3 regions of the Stenotrophomonas sp. YJH_SMC_91 genome follow, and region 1 is predicted to be linked to each of the others. Evidence: predicted binding sites of a transcription regulator. Region 1 holds the regulator's gene; each other region holds the start of a gene.
The links. Region 1 encodes FliA, which starts transcription of late flagellar genes. Its sites were predicted from a motif close to TAAAGTTTNNCNNNCNNNGGCCGATAA; they were not measured.
Positions count from the first base shown of each region.

Region 2: a site for FliA is predicted at 2,297-2,323, ahead of AC5P5X_RS18375 (methyl-accepting chemotaxis protein). Genes of this name have one in related genera too.
Region 3: a site for FliA is predicted at 2,222-2,248, ahead of AC5P5X_RS08905 (methyl-accepting chemotaxis protein). Genes of this name have one in related genera too.

Region 1 covers NZ_JCAFRT010000023.1:47,812-52,808, forward strand. Annotated here, with positions in the region: gene flhF (flagellar biosynthesis GTPase FlhF) at 1-1,366, shown strand, start outside; gene AC5P5X_RS19530 (MinD/ParA family ATP-binding protein) at 1,353-2,240, shown strand; gene AC5P5X_RS19535 (RNA polymerase sigma factor FliA) at 2,237-2,980, shown strand; gene cheY (chemotaxis response regulator CheY) at 3,038-3,430, shown strand; gene AC5P5X_RS19545 (protein phosphatase CheZ) at 3,430-4,035, shown strand; gene AC5P5X_RS19550 (chemotaxis protein CheA) at 4,038-4,997, shown strand, end outside.
Region 2 covers NZ_JCAFRT010000020.1:7,097-12,093, forward strand. Annotated here, with positions in the region: gene AC5P5X_RS18365 (hypothetical protein) at 120-626, opposite strand; gene AC5P5X_RS18370 (hypothetical protein) at 764-979, opposite strand; gene AC5P5X_RS18375 (methyl-accepting chemotaxis protein) at 1,078-2,268, opposite strand; gene hflD (high frequency lysogenization protein HflD) at 2,432-3,046, opposite strand; gene mnmA (tRNA 2-thiouridine(34) synthase MnmA) at 3,043-4,185, opposite strand; gene AC5P5X_RS18390 (NUDIX hydrolase) at 4,182-4,643, opposite strand; gene AC5P5X_RS18395 (hypothetical protein) at 4,645-4,997, opposite strand, start outside.
Region 3 covers NZ_JCAFRT010000005.1:94,116-99,112, forward strand. Annotated here, with positions in the region: gene AC5P5X_RS08905 (methyl-accepting chemotaxis protein) at 1-2,193, opposite strand, end outside; gene AC5P5X_RS08910 (arylamine N-acetyltransferase family protein) at 2,398-3,237, shown strand; gene AC5P5X_RS08915 (VOC family protein) at 3,303-3,674, opposite strand; gene AC5P5X_RS08920 (response regulator transcription factor) at 3,697-4,335, opposite strand; gene AC5P5X_RS08925 (sensor histidine kinase) at 4,332-4,997, opposite strand, start outside.

The DNA.
Region 1 (4,997 bases):
CGCTGCCCCGGCGCCGGAGCCGGTGGCCGCCACCACCTCGGCCGTGGCCGCCCTCGCCCGTGCGGCCGTGGGTGCCACCGGCCGCACCTTGGACAGCGCCGACGAGATCGTGCCGACCCGCGGCAGCACCGGCTTCGCAGCCACCCTGGCGCGCGCCGCCGTCAACGAACCGGCGCTGCCCGAACAGATCTTCGCCCCGTTCGCCGAGGCCATCGTCGCACCGGGCCCGGCCGTCACCGCGCCGGCCAACCGCGCCCGCTTCCAGATCGACCCGCCGCACGACACGCATCACGAAAGCGTGCCCCCCGCCGTGCAGCCGCCGCCGCTGCCGGGCGCTGCCATGGCCGATGTCCAGCCTGACATCGCCGCCAGCGAAACGGCAGCGCTCGAAGCCGCCGGCGAAGCCAGCCCGGCCCCCATGCTGGCCCCGGCACCGACGCTGACCGTGGTTGCCCAGGACGACGCCGAGATCCGCCAGCTGCGCCAGGAAGTGGCCGGCATGCGCCAGGTGATCGAGCGCGAGATGAACCGCTTCACCGACGAGCGCCTGCGTGGCAGCCCGGTGCGCGCCACCGCGCTGGACCTGATGGACGAGTACGGTTTCGACGCCGGGCTGGCCCGCGACGTGGCCATGCAGATCCCGCTGGAGACCGAAGCCCATCGTGGCCGCGGCCTGATGCTGGGGCTGATCTCGCGCAAGCTGCCGATCGCCCCGGTCGACCCGCTGGAAGAAGGCGGCGTGATCGCCCTGGTCGGCCCGACCGGCGCCGGCAAGACCACCACCATCGCCAAGCTGGCCTCGCGCTTCGCCGAGAAGCATGCGCCGCGCGACGTGGCCCTGGTGACCACCGACACCACCCGCATCGGCGCCCGCGAGCAGCTGTACGGCTACGGCCGCCAGCTCGGCATCGCGGTGCACGAGGCCAACAGCGGCACCGACCTGGACCAGCTGCTGGAACGCCTGAAGGACTACAAGCTGGTGCTGATCGACACCGCCGGGCTGGGCCCGCGCGACCGCGCGCTGGCCGCGCAGCTGCAGTGGCTGCGCGCCGCCCGCCAGGTACGCACCCTGCTGGTGCTGCCGGCCAACACCAGCTTCGGCGACATGGACGAGGTGGTCCGCCGCTTCGGCGCCGCCAACCTGCAGGGCCTGGTGTTGAGCAAGCTGGACGAGACGGGCCGCTTCGGCAACGCCCTGTCAGTGGCCGTGGACCACGCCCTGCCGATCACCTGGGTGACCGATGGCCAGGACGTTCCGGACGACCTGCACCGGGCCAGTGCAGCCAATCTTGTACTTCGCCTTGAAGATTTGCGCCGAGCGGCCGATATGCCCTGCAACCCGGAGTTGAACCATGCCGTCGCGTGAGTACGCCAAGCTGACCAAGACCTTCCCGCTGTCGGCCACCCGCAGCGAGCCGCTCGGCCCTGTGCGCACCATTGCCGTCACTGGCGGCAAGGGCGGCGTGGGCAAGACGAATGTGTCCGCCAACCTGGCGGTGGCACTGGCCGGGATGGGCAAGCGCACGCTGCTGCTGGACGCCGACCTGGGCCTGGCCAACATCGACGTGATCCTGGGGCTGAACCCGACCTTCACGCTGGCCGACCTGGTCGCCGGCCGCTGCTCGCTGGACGACGTCATCGTCGAAGGCCCGAACGGCGTGCTGGTGGTGCCGGCCGCGTCCGGCCGCCGGCACATGGCCGAGCTGGCCCCGGCCGAGCACGTCGGCCTGGTCAACGTGTTCTCCGAGCTGGAACGCGAACTGGACATCATGGTGGTGGACACCGCCGCAGGCATCACCGACGGCGTGCTGACCTTCTGCCAGGCCGCGCAGGACACCGTGGTGGTGGTCTGTGACGAGCCGGCCTCGATCACCGACGCCTACGCGCTGATCAAGGTGCTGTCGCGCGAACGCGGCGTGGACCGCATCCAGGTAGTGGCCAACATGGTGCGCGACCCCAACGAGGGCCGCGTGCTGTACGAAAAGCTGACCCGCGTCTGCGAGAAGTTCCTCGCCGATGTCTCGCTGAACTACCTGGGCTGCGTGCCGCAGGACGACTGGCTGCGCCTGTCGGTGCAGCGCCAGCAGCCGGTGGTGAAGGCCTACCCGTCCAGCCCGGCCGCGCTGGCGATCACCGAGATCGCGCGTCGCACCGCACGCTGGCAGGCGCCGACCGAACCGCGTGGCGGCGTCGAGTTCTTCCTCGAGCGCATCCTCAAGCAGCGCGGGGTGGCCGCATGAAAGGCGCAGCCCAGTACAGGGAAGTCCAGCGCTCGGCGGCCAACGAGGTCATCGCCCAGCATTCGGACCTGGTGCGGCGCATCGCCCACCACCTGGCCGCGCGGTTGCCGGCCAGCGTTGAAGTGGACGACCTGATCCAGGCCGGCATGATGGGCCTGATCGAAGCGTCGCGCAGCTACGACGCCGACCAGGGCGCCTCGTTCGAGACCTATGCCTCGATCCGCATCCGCGGTTCGATGATCGACGAGATCCGCCGTGGCGACTGGGTGCCGCGCTCGGTGCACCGCCGTGCACGCGATGCCGCCGCCACCATCCGCCGCCTGGAACAGAGCAGCGGCCGCGCCGCCAGCGCCACCGAAGTGGCCGCAGCGATGGAGATGCCGCTGCCCGAATACCTGCGGTTGATGGAAGACGCCGCACGTGGCCAGGTGCTGAGCCTGGAGTCGCGCATCGAGGACCAGGGCGAGCTGGACACCGTCGCCCAGGGCGGCCCGACCCCGCAGCAGGTGCTGGAGCGTGGTGAGTTCGGCCGCGAGCTGGGCAAGGCCATCGGCCACCTGCCCGAGCGCGAACAGCTGGTGCTCTCGCTCTACTACGAGCAGGAACTGAACCTGAAGGAGATCGGCGCGGTGCTCGGCGTGAGCGAGTCGCGGGTCTGCCAGATCCACGGCCAGGCGGTGCTGCGCCTGCGTGGCCGGCTCAAGATTTTCGAGGCGGCGGACGCCGGCCTGGAAGAATGAACATGCCCGAGGCGGCTGCCCCCGGCCGCCCGGAATGAACAACAAAGGAACTCTGCTTTGAACAAGAACATGCGCATCCTGATCGTCGATGACTTCTCGACCATGCGTCGGATCGTCAAGAACCTGCTGGGCGATCTGGGCTTCACCAATACCGCCGAAGCCGAGGACGGGCATGCCGCGCTGTCGCTGCTGCAGAGCCAGCCGTTCGATTTCGTGGTCACCGACTGGAACATGCCGGTGATGACCGGCATCGAGCTGCTGAAGGCGATCCGTGCCGATGCCAAGCTGAAGACCCTGCCAGTGCTGATGGTCACCGCCGAAGCCAAGCGCGAACAGATCATAGAAGCCGCCCAGAACGGCGTGAACGGCTACATCATCAAGCCGTTCACTGCGCAGACGCTGGAAGAGAAGCTCGGCAAGATCTTCGAACGCCTGGCGGCCAGCGCCTGATGGATACCACGGTCGACAAGAGCGCCCTCGCCCTGCGCCTGCAGGAAGCCCTGGACGCACTCGAGTCCGGTGACGAGGCCGCCTGGCGGCAGCGCATCGACGGACTGGTCGCGCTGCGTACGCAGCCGATGATGAGCGGCCTCTCGCGGCTGGCCCGCGAGCTGGGGCAGGCACTGGGTGAGCTGCCGACCGTGCCCAGCGAGGCCGGTGAGCTGGACGACGCCTGCGCACGCCTGGACCACGTGGTGGCCATGACCGAACAGGCCACGCACCGCACCCTGGACCTGGCCGAGGAATGCCGCAGCCTGACCGAACAGCTGCGCGCTGAAGGCCTGCAGCCTGGCCAGGACGCGCAGCTCGAGCGCATCCGCCACAACCTGACCGAGATCGCCCTGACCCAGAGCTACCAGGACCTGACCGGGCAGATCATCCGTCGCGTGGTCGGCATCGTCCGCCGCGTGCACGAGGGCTTCGGCGCACTCGGCCTGCCGCCGGAACAGCATCGCACCGACCCGGAACTGGCCGGGCCGGCACTGAAGGGACTGGACCGCCACGCGGTCTCGCAGAACGACGCCGACGACCTGTTGTCGGATCTGGGGCTGTAAGCATGAGCGCGGTATCCGACGACATCACTGCCGATTTCATCATCGAGGCACAGGAAATCCTGGATCGCCTGGGCGAACAGCTGGTGTCGCTGGAGCAGGCACCGCAGGACACCGAGCAGCTCAACGCGGTGTTCCGTGGATACCACACGCTCAAGGGCGGTGCCGGCTTCCTTGGCGTCACCGCGATGGTCGAACTGTGCCACGCCGCTGAAGAGGCCCTGGGCATCGCGCGTGCCGGGCAGGCGGTGCTGCAGGCCCACCACTTCGACGCCGCCCAGCAATCGCTGGACTACCTGCAGTCGATGCTGGACGCCGTGTCCTCCGGCACCGAGCCAGGCTATGCGCCGCCGGACCTGATCGCGCAGTTCGACATGAACGGTGGCACTGCCGCGCCGGTCGCTGCGGCCGCCCCTGCGGCAGCTGGCAGCGACCTGATCACCGACGACGAATTCGAGGCCCTGCTCGACCAGCTGCATGGCGGCAACGCACCGACCGCGGTCGCGCCGGCCAGGAAGGCCGACGACGGCCTGATCAGCGAAGACGAGTTCGAAGCGCTGCTGGACCAGCTGCACGGCGGCGCTGCGCCAGGCGCGAAGCCTGCTGCCACCGTCGCGGCAGCACCTGCCGCTGCAACGCGCCCGGCGCCCGTACCGGCGCCCGTCGCCAAGCCGGCGGCCAAGCCGATGGCCGAGGCCGAGCACACCGTGCGCGTGGACACCAAGCGCCTGGATGCGATCGTCAACCTGATCGGCGAACTGGTGCTTTCCCGCAACCGCCTGAAGACCCTGCGTGCACGCCTGCGCGACGAGGAGCTGGACCGCGCCGTATCGACGCTGGACATCGCCACTGCCCGCCTGCAGTCGGCGGTGATGCGTACCCGCATGCAGCCGGTGGGCAAGGTGTTCTCGCGCTTCCCCAAGGTCGCCCGCGACGTCGCCCGCTCGCTGAAGAAGGAAGTGGAC
Region 2 (4,997 bases), on a different contig from region 1:
CCCTGGCTGCTGTGCCTATCCACGCATGGCGTGGATCTACCGCAACCCGCTTTGGTGGGGGCCGACCGTTGGTCGGCACGGATGCCTGTGCCTCTCGATCATCCACGCATGGCGTGGATCTACCTCGGAAAATCCGCCCTCAGCTGCACGCGCAGCGCTTCTACAATGGCCGCATAGCGCCGCTTCTGGACCAGATAGCTGGCCAGGAACAGCGGAAGCACCAGCAGCATCGGCGCCACCACCGGGCGCATCGCCACCAGTGGCAACAGCAACAGCGACAGGATCGCCACGAACCAGCTGCACAGGCCGATCACCCGCACTTCGTGCCGTCGCGCGTTGAGTACGATGCGACCGCGCATCACCGGGAAGTAGCGCAGGCCGAAGCTTGGCGCGAAGCTCTCGCGGAACGCCATGCTGCCATCGGGCAGCGCATGGAAGGCCAGTTGCAGCCATCTGTCCTGCGGCAGGTCACGTTCCAGGCTGCCCAGCGAGAGCCGGGCCTGCATGGCCGGTGACGCCGCGATGCGTTCGTTGAACAGGGTGATGCCCCAACTGAAATAACCGGCCACCCAGGCCATCAGAAGGACGGTCTCGATCAGCAGGAGTGCGATCAGGGTGATGGCCATCGGTCTTCCATGAACGGGATCGGTGGATCATGCCACAACGATTTCGCCACCCCGGTAGATCCACGCCATGCGTGGATGTTGCGGCGAGGGCCAGGCGTCACACCGGCGGATGAAAGCCGTCCACGCACGGCGTGGATCTACTTCAGCGCTTCCCCGTCCAACCCCAGGTCCCAGGCCAGTCCCAGCAGCGCCTCGTCCGCCCGCGGCGGGGCGGGGCGCGCGTCCGCCAGCTGCTGCAGTTCGCGGATCTCTTCGCGGGCGACCTCTTCCAGCTGCTGCAGCTGCTCACGCACGCTCGCGTTGTGCGGGCGCTCGGTATCGGTGAGGGAGGGCAGGGCGCGGATCAGGGTCATGGTGCGGGTACAGGATGCATCCAACGGCGGGTTACAGGCAAAGGCCCCGGTCGAACCGGGGCCTTGCGGGCTGCCGGCGAGGGCAGCGGACATCAGGATCAGAACAGCTCGACGGTGCCGGCGCCCATGCTCTGCTGGGCAACCGGCTTGTGCGGCGGGCGCTCCCATTCGCTGCGCAGTTCGCGCAGGCGGCTGCCGGTGCGCTGCAGGGCGGTGGCGATCTCTTCGTCGAATACGCCGCCATTGCGGTGCAGCAGTTCCTGCAGGGCCACCGCTTCGCGGTTGATCGCGGTCAGGCGGTCCAGGTGGGTGTGCACGCCGCCCAGCGCTTGGGTGGCGATGTCTTCGAACTGCAGGGCGCGCACGGCTTCGGCTACGCTGCCATCGATCGAACGGGCGCACTCGGACACTTCGCGCATGCCGTCACCCAGCGAGGCGTTGATCTGCGCGACGTTGTCGAGCATCGCCGCCGCTTCCTGGCGCGCTTCGCGGGAGCGGTCCATGTCACGCGAGGCCATGTGCGAGACCGTCTCGCGCACCTTGGCGATGGCGTCCTTGGAGCTGTGTGCCAGCTTGCGGATCTGCTCGTTGAAGGTGGTCGAGCGCTCGGACAGGTTGCGCACTTCGTCGGCGACCACCGCGAAGCCACGACCGGCTTCACCGGCACGTGCCGCTTCAATGGCAGCGTTCAGGGCCAGCAGGTTGGTCTGGTCGGCGATCGACTTGACGTCCTCCAGCAGCGCGAAGATGCCATCAAGGTGCTGCGCCATCTGGTCGATGTGCTGCACGGTGGTGCTGCTCTGGCCGCTCACCTGTTCCAGCGCTTCGACCAGCTGTTCCATGCGGTGGCTGGCGTGCTGGGCGAAACGGGCAACGTCGAGGCCGGCATTGCCTTCGTCACCGGCGCGGTCGACGATGCGCGACAGGGCCTGGCTCTGCTGGCGAGACTTGCGGTTCATCGCATCGAAGCTGCCACCGAGGCTGGAGACGGCCTGGCGGATCAGGTCACGGGCGCGTTCCACTTCGCCGCGCGAACCCTCGATCTCGTTGCCGACGAAATTGCGCAGTTCGGTCAGCAGCTGGTCCTGCTCACGCAGGACACGGGCGTGTTCCGGGGAACGGTGTGCCTGGGCGCGGGTGGTCCACCACGCAAAGCCGAGCCAGCTCAGCGTCATCGTGGTCAGGATCGCCCAGCGCAGGGCGGCCGGCCATTCGAAACCGATGGCGAAGGGGAGCAGCAGGGTCAGAGCCAGGGGGGCGGCCAGACGGATGAAAATGCGTGAGTACATGGACGTTCTCGGGAGGTGCACGGAGGATGTATCGGCCGTACCCCCTTTCTCTTTAACGTCGATGTGCCTCGAAGTGCATCCTGAATGCGCCGGTTTTCCGGCGCCTTGGCGGCTTCGGGGTCAGAGCCCTTTCCGTGCCGGAAAGGGATCCGACCCCACACCCTCAGGCCAGCTGCCGGTCCACGGCCTCGATCATCGCCTTGCGGCTGAACAGGAAGTCCCAGTAGCTGCCGCCCAGCTGCCGCCACAGCACCGCAGCGCGCACCGCGGCCAGCAGCAGGGCGCGGATCTCGGCCACCACGCCAGCCTGGCCCAGGTAGTGCGGGTTGCCCTGCACCATGACCCGCGGCTTGAGGTGGCTGATGGTGTCGGCGTAAAGGCCTCCCAGGTTGGCCAGCACGTCCGGGTGGCCGCTGTCGCCCAGTTCGGTGGCCTGGCGCTGGGCCCGCTCGATGCCCGAGGCGACCTTGTTCACGGTGGCGCCATCCTGAACGAAGCGACGCTCCAGCTGCAGCACCGACAGGGCCAGCTTGGGCAGGATCGGGTCCTGGCCCTGGCTGCGGAAGTAGTTGTGCAGCAGGCGCAGTCCGGACTTCAGTGCATGGCGGTCACCGAACACCTCCTGCGGCGAGGAGGCATCGACGCGGAACACGCTGTCCACGGCGGTGCGCACGGCGGCGGCGTCGGAATGGCCGGTATCGGCGATACGGCGTACCTGCTGCAGGGCCTGGGCAATGCCGGCCAAGGCCAGGACGCGGTCGTCGACAGTGAAACTCATGCAGCGATTACCTCAAAAGGGGAAGGGGTGGTGCGCAGGCGCTGTTCCAGCGGCGCATCGGTGGCGGCGATCACTGCGCCACCCAGGCACACGTCACCGTCATACAGCACCAGTGATTGACCGGGGGTAACGGCGCGCTGCGGGCGCGCGAAGGTGACCAGCACGCTGCCATCGTCCAGCACCTCGACCGTACATGGCTCGTCGGGTTGGCGGTAGCGGGTCTGGGCGGTGCATTCGAAGCGCCGTGCCGGCGGCGAACCGGCGATCCAGTGCGCGGTTTCCGAGCGCAGGCGCTCGGACAGCATCCACTTGCTGTCACGGTCCTGGTCCACGTACAGCACGTTGCTGGCCACGTCCTTGCCAACCACGTACCACGGCGCGGCCGGGCGGCCACGCACGCCGCCGATGTTCAGGCCCTCGCGCTGGCCCAGGGTGAAATAGAACACGCCCGGATGCTCAGCAATCACGCTGCCGTCGGCCGGGTCGAGGATCTGGCCCGGCTTGGCTGGCAGGTAGCGGCCGAGGAATTCACGGAAGTCGCGCTCGCCGATGAAGCAGATGCCGGTGGAGTCCTTCTTGGCGTGGGTCGGCAGGCTGACGTCACGCGCGATCCGGCGCAGGTCGGTCTTTTCCAGGTCGCCGATCGGGAACAGGGTGGCCGCCAGCTGCTCCTGGCCCAGCTGGTGCAGGAAATAGCTCTGGTCCTTGGAACGGTCGGCGCCGCGCAGCAGCAGCCACTGGTGGCCGCGCTGGGTCACCCGTGCATAGTGGCCGGTGGCGATGCGTTCGGCGCCCAGCTCGCGGGCGGCATCCAGGAAGTGCTTGAACTTCACTTCGCGGTTGCACAATACGTCCGGGTTCGGGGTGCGGCCGGCCGCGTACTCGGCCAGGAAGTGCTCGAACACGCCCTGCCAGTACTCGCTGGAGAAGTCGCGGAAGTGGAACGGGATGCCCAGCAGGCCGCAGACGGCCACCGCGTCGCGGCGGTCGTCCTCGGCGCGGCAGTCGCCGCTGCCATCGTCGGCCCAGTTCTGCATGAACAGGCCGGCCACGGCTTCGCCCTGCTGTACCAGACGCCAGGCGGCGACCGAAGAGTCGACACCTCCGGAGACGCCCACCATCACGCGCGGAGTGCTCATGCGACCTCCCGGACCAGCGAAAGCGGATGGCGCTGGCCACCCAGGTAATCAGCCACCACCTGCCAGACCAGCGGGCTGCGCTGGCGCTCGCCGGCGGCCTGCAGTTCGGCCGGGGTCAGCCACAGCGCGCGGTCGATGCCGGTGTCCAGTGGCTGCGCCGGGTCGTGCGAGACCGGGCGCGCCGCGTAGCAGAAGCGCAGGAAGGCGGTGCCGTCGCCGGCAGTCCACTGGTAGCAGCCGATGAAATGGGTCAGCTGCACCGTCCAGCCGGTTTCCTCGCGGGTCTCGCGCAGGGCTGCCTCGGCCAGGCTTTCGCCCGGCTCGAGGTGGCCGGCCGGCTGGTTCAGCACCTGCCGGCCATCGATGGTCTCTTCAACCAGCAGCACGCGGCCGCCGTCGACCACCACCGTGGCAACGGTGGCGTGCGGTGCCCAGCGCGGGTCCGGCGTGGCGTTCAACTCAGAACTCGTCCTTCTTGGTCAGTTCCAGCTCCATGGCGTCGGCGGTGCGGATGGCCGCATCGATGGCGTCGCTGAGCTGGTCGGCAGTGGCATCGGCGTCGATCTTGACCACGAACATGGCGGTGGTGTCCTGCTTTACCCAGCCGCCCATCTTGGCATCCTGCGAATCTTCCAGCAGGCGGTTGGCCACGGCCACCGGGAACTGCTTGGTCTTCGCGTTGTAGGCCGGCGACCAGATCTCGCGGATGTTGTGGGTACCGAAATCTTCCACCGACGAACGCACGTAGACCATCTGGGTGCGGTCACCCTCGACGTCGAAGACCATGCGGTAGTCGCCGTCCTCATCGACTT
Region 3 (4,997 bases), on a different contig from region 1:
CGCTTCGGCACTGCGCTGGGCCAGCAGGCGCACTTCCGCAGCCACCACGGCGAAGCTGCGGCCCTGCTCACCTGCGCGCGCGGCTTCCACCGCGGCATTCAGCGCGAGGATGTTGGTCTGGAAAGCGATGCCATCGATCAGCTGGGTGATGTCGCCGATCCGCCGCGAGGCCTCGCTGATGCCATGCATGGTCGCGACCACCTGGCCGACGGCCTCGCCACCGCGCTGGGCCACCGCGGCCGCCCCCTGCACCAGGGCATCGGCGCGGCCCGCGGCATCGGCGTTGCGGCCAACGGTGTCGGTCAACTCGTGCATCGACGCTGCCGTCTCTTCAAGGTTGGCCGCCTGCTGTTCGGTACGCTGCGACAGATCATGGTGACCGGCAACGATCTCACCCACACCGGTGTCGAGGCTGGACGTCGCCTGCTGGATGCGGGTGACGATGCGGCCCAGTTGCGCGACCGTGGCGTTGGCATCGTCGCGCATGCGTGCGAACACGCCCTGCAGCTCACCTTCCATGCGCACGCTGAGGTCACCACGGGCCAGCGCCGCCAGAAGCGCCTGCAGATCGCCGAGGTTGGTCTCGAAGGTCGCCAGCAAACGGTTGATGCTGGTCGACAACGTGCGCACGAAGCCCTGTTTTCCCTCCAGCGCGATGCGGCCGTGCAGGTCGCCATGTGCGGCGGCGTCGACCAGTGCTGCCACTTCGGTTTCCAGCAGCGTTTCCAGCGCGCGGCTGCGCCACTCCACTGCCACGCCGAGGAAATGCCCTTCGTCGGTGATGGCATTGGCGATCAACTGATAGCGGACGCCGGCATGACCGATCTCGCGCTCCTCGCGCTGGCGCACGCCAGCCAGGCTGGCCAGTGCCGGATGCAGGCGTACCGCATCGCTCCCCACCAGATCTTCAAGCCGGAGTGCAAGCTGCTCCAGCAGCGCCGGATTGGCGTACGCCACCAGGCCTTCGGCATCAATCACCATCAAGCCGGCCTGTGCGCTGTCCAATGCCTGGCGCACGCGGGTGTTGCCGCGGGCCACCGCACGCTCGGTCTCGATGCGCGCGCGCAGGCGCTGCTGCATGTCGACCAGGCGCTGGGCCAGCTGGCCGATTTCATCGTTGGCGTTGTAGACGCGCAGGGTGGTGTCGAGGCGGTCGTCGGCGATGTCGCTGGCGAAACGCAGGGTGTCCTGGATCGGCTGGCGCACCGCACGTAGCACCAGCACCAGGCTGGTGATCAGCACGCCGGCCACCAGCAGCAGGGTCAGTGCGAACACCACGCTCATGGTGCGCGCGCCGGCCTGCTGGCGTGCCTGCGCCCTGGCCAGCGCCGCCACCTGTGCCTGCTGGAATGCGGCCAGCGCCGGCGCTACGCCCGTGGCGGTATCCAGCAGCGACTGCGCTTCCACATCCAGGCCGACGCGGGCAGCGGTATACCCCAGCAGTGCGGCCTGATACGCCTCCATCCCGGTGCGCAGGGTGTCCCGCACATCCGCAGGCAGGCCCGCCAGCGCGAGGTCGAACGGCAGCTTCTCCTCGCTGGCGCGGTCGGCGTGGGTGGAATCACCGTCGAGCAGCAGCAGTGCCTCCTGCCTTCGCATCGTCTGCAGGGACAGCGCCAGCGCGGGCCGCTGCTGCACATCCACCTGCGCCTGCAGGGTGTCGGCGGCCTGCTGCAGCTGCGCAGCGAGGCCGGCATCACCACGGCCCATCTCGTCGACCCGTTCGAACAGGGCGGCCACACCCTGCGAGAACGCATCGGCGGCTTCGGTCAGCGCCTGCAGGGCCTTGCGCCGGCCAGCATCCATCGGCATCGCGCGCAGCGCCTGCAGATCGGTCTGCAACGCCTTCTGCGTGGCCAACAGCTGCGCGCGGTCGGCATCATCGAAACTGCGTGCATACTGGGTCTGCAGGCGACGCGCTTCGGCCACCCGCGTGGACAGGCTGGCAGCCAGATCGCTGCCGCGCTGGTAGCTGGCCTGGCTGCGCGCAGCCAGTGCGTTGGCATGGCCAGTCCAGGCGTAGACAGCAGCGATCGCCACCAGGCCCAGGCCGCAGATCCACAGTGTGGCCTTGAGCTTGTTGGCCACGCTGAGCCGATGTGGCTGCAGCCAGCGCAGCAGCCCGGGGGACGCCGAGTGCAACGCAGCAAGGCGCGTGCGCAGGGACCGGAGGTGGGGGACAACGGCCGACATGACAGACTCCAGGCGGAAAGACGCACCTGTATCGGCCTGACTCAGGACAACTTTAGCGCTTTCTTCGTCTGCGTCCCCCCCATCGCTGGTGGACGCGGCCTTTGTACCGGGTGCAGGCGACGGAGGCATGACACGGCCGCCGCGCTTGACCTCAACCCCGGTTGGGGGAGCACAGTGGACATCCCTCCCCCGCCCGGTGTCTCCATGACGACGCTCGATGTCCCCCGCTACCTGCAGCGCCTGCAGCTGGATGCACCGCCACCGCGGACCCTGGCCGGCCTGACCCTGCTGCAGCAGCGCCACAACGCACTGCTGCCCTTCGAGACCCTCAGCTGCCTGCTGCGCGATGCGGTGCCGATCGACCTGGACAGCGTGCAGCGCAAGCTGCTCGACGAGCGCCGCGGTGGTTACTGCTTCGAACTCAATGGCGGGTTGCTGGCGCTGCTGCAGGCATTGGGCTTCGATGCGCAGCCATTGAGCGCGCGGGTACTGCTGGCCGCCCAGGACGGCGAACTGACCGCGCGTACCCACCTGCTGCTGCGCGTGAACGTAGACAGCGACGATTGGCTGGTGGATGCCGGTTTCGGCAGCCTGACCCCGACCGTGCCGCTGCGCCTGCATGATCCGCAGCCGCAGGCCACGCCGCACGAACGCTATCTGCTGCAGCGCCTGCACGACGAGGGTGATTTCGTGCTGTCGGCCGAGTCCAACGATGGTTGGCGGGCGATGTATCGGTTCGACCTGCAGGCGCCAGCACCGATCGACAACGTGGTGGGCAACTGGTACGTGTGCACCCATCCCGATTCCAGTTTCCCCGGGCAGCTGCGCGCGTCGCTGACCGGGCCGGACTGGCGCCGCACCATCGGCAGCGGCAGCTACACCGAGTATCGCCCCGGGCAGGCACCGGACAAGCGCCCGCTGCATGATGTGGGTGATGTGCGCGCCGTGCTGCAACAGCGCTTCGGCATGCAGCTACCGGACGACCCGCGACTGGACCCGGCCATCAATGACTGGCTGCAGCGCTCGCGCGCCGCGACCTTGTAGGGCCGAGCCCATGCTCGGCTGAGCTGGAGCGGCTGGGCCAACAGCAGCCGAGCGTGGTCTCGGCTCTACAGAGCTGCGCGCGCCTGCAGCGCAATGCGGTTGCCTTCGCTGTCGCGGATCTCGGCCACGCGCCAGTCGCCCGCATCGGCGGGTCCGAAGCACAGCTCGGCGCCCGCTTGCAGTGCTCGCTCCAGGCTCGCATCCAGGTCATCGACGCCGATGTAGACGCGCGCCCCCTGTTCGGAAGGCCGGTAGTCCGCGCCGAGCACCAGCGCAATGCTGGCACCGGCGTCCTCATCGGAGAACGGCAGGTAGGCCATCCGGCAGTCGTGCAGCACCACAGGTTCGTCCACCGCGACCTGCAGCCACCGCTGGTAGAACGTGATGGCACGGTCCAGGTCACTGGCCGGGATTTCCACATGCAGGATCGGGTTCACTGGCACTCCTTGCTCGGTCCACTCAGATGATGCGCAGGGTAATCGCCTTCAGCACCGCACGGGTGCGATCGCGGGTGCCCAGCTTGTCGAGTATGGCGGACACGTAGTTCTTCACCGTGCCCTCGGCCAGGAACAGGCTGCGCGCGATCTCCTTGTTGCTGTAGCCACCGGCCAGCAAGCGCAGGATCGCCACCTCGCGTTCCCCGAAGGTATCGGTGGGCGGTGCTTCATCGTGGAAGCGGTAGCGGGCGCGTACCGGCTCGGTGCTGACCGGCAGCAGCAGGGTTTCACCTGCGGCGACGCGCTCGATCGCCTCGCGCAGGTCTGCGGGTGCGGCGTCCTTGAGCAGGAAGCCCTGTGCGCCGGCCTCGCTGGCACGCAGCAGCAGGTCACTTTCATCAAAGGTCGTCAGCAGCAGCCACGGCGTGGCATCGCCGCGCGCGCGCAGCTGGCGCACTGCTTCGATGCCGTCCATCCCGGGCATGCGGATGTCACTGAGCACAACATCCACGCGCTGGGTGGACAGCGCGTCCAGCAACGCCTGGCCCTCCTCGGCCTCCAGCGCCACGTCCACGCCCAACCCCTGCAACAACGCACGCAGCCCGGCGCGGACCAGCGCCTGGTCGTCAGCCAGGGCAACACGGATCGCGCTGCCGTTCATGCCGGCACCCAGGCGGTCAGGTGCATGCCGCCCTGTGCGGTGCGGGCCAGTTCCAACTGGCCACGCACTGCGGCCAGGCGCTCACGCATGCCGGCGATGCCGTTGCCCTCGCGGATACGTTCGGCGCGCTGGCCGTCGTCACGGATGTCGATACGCAACCGGGAATCCTCCTCGTTGATCGTCAGCCATACGGTGTCTGCGTTGCCATGCCGGGCGGCATTGGTCAGCGCTTCCTGTACCAGGCGCAGCACGGTCTCGGCCATCAGCGGGTCAACCACGCGCACGCACTCGCCGATCTGCAGCTGCAGCTTCGGGCGCGGGAACGGCGCGGCCAGCGCGTGCAATGCGGTGGCCAGATCGAGGCCGCGATCATCGCGCATCGATTGCACCACCTGGCGGATGTCGGCCAGCAACTCGCCGGACAGCTGCTCGGCCAGCACCAATCCTTCGCGCCCGGCCAGCACAGGGTCGGCCGCAAGGGCACGCAGGTTCAAGCGCATCGCGGTGAGCTTGTGCCCGGCCACATCGTGCAGTTCGCGGGCCAGGCGCAGGCGCTCGGCGTCGCGTGCACTGTCGGCCAGCAGCGCGCGTGTCGCCAGCAGGTCGGCATTGACGCGGGCCAGGTCATCGCGGGCCAGCGCCGTGCTGCGGGCATAGTGTGC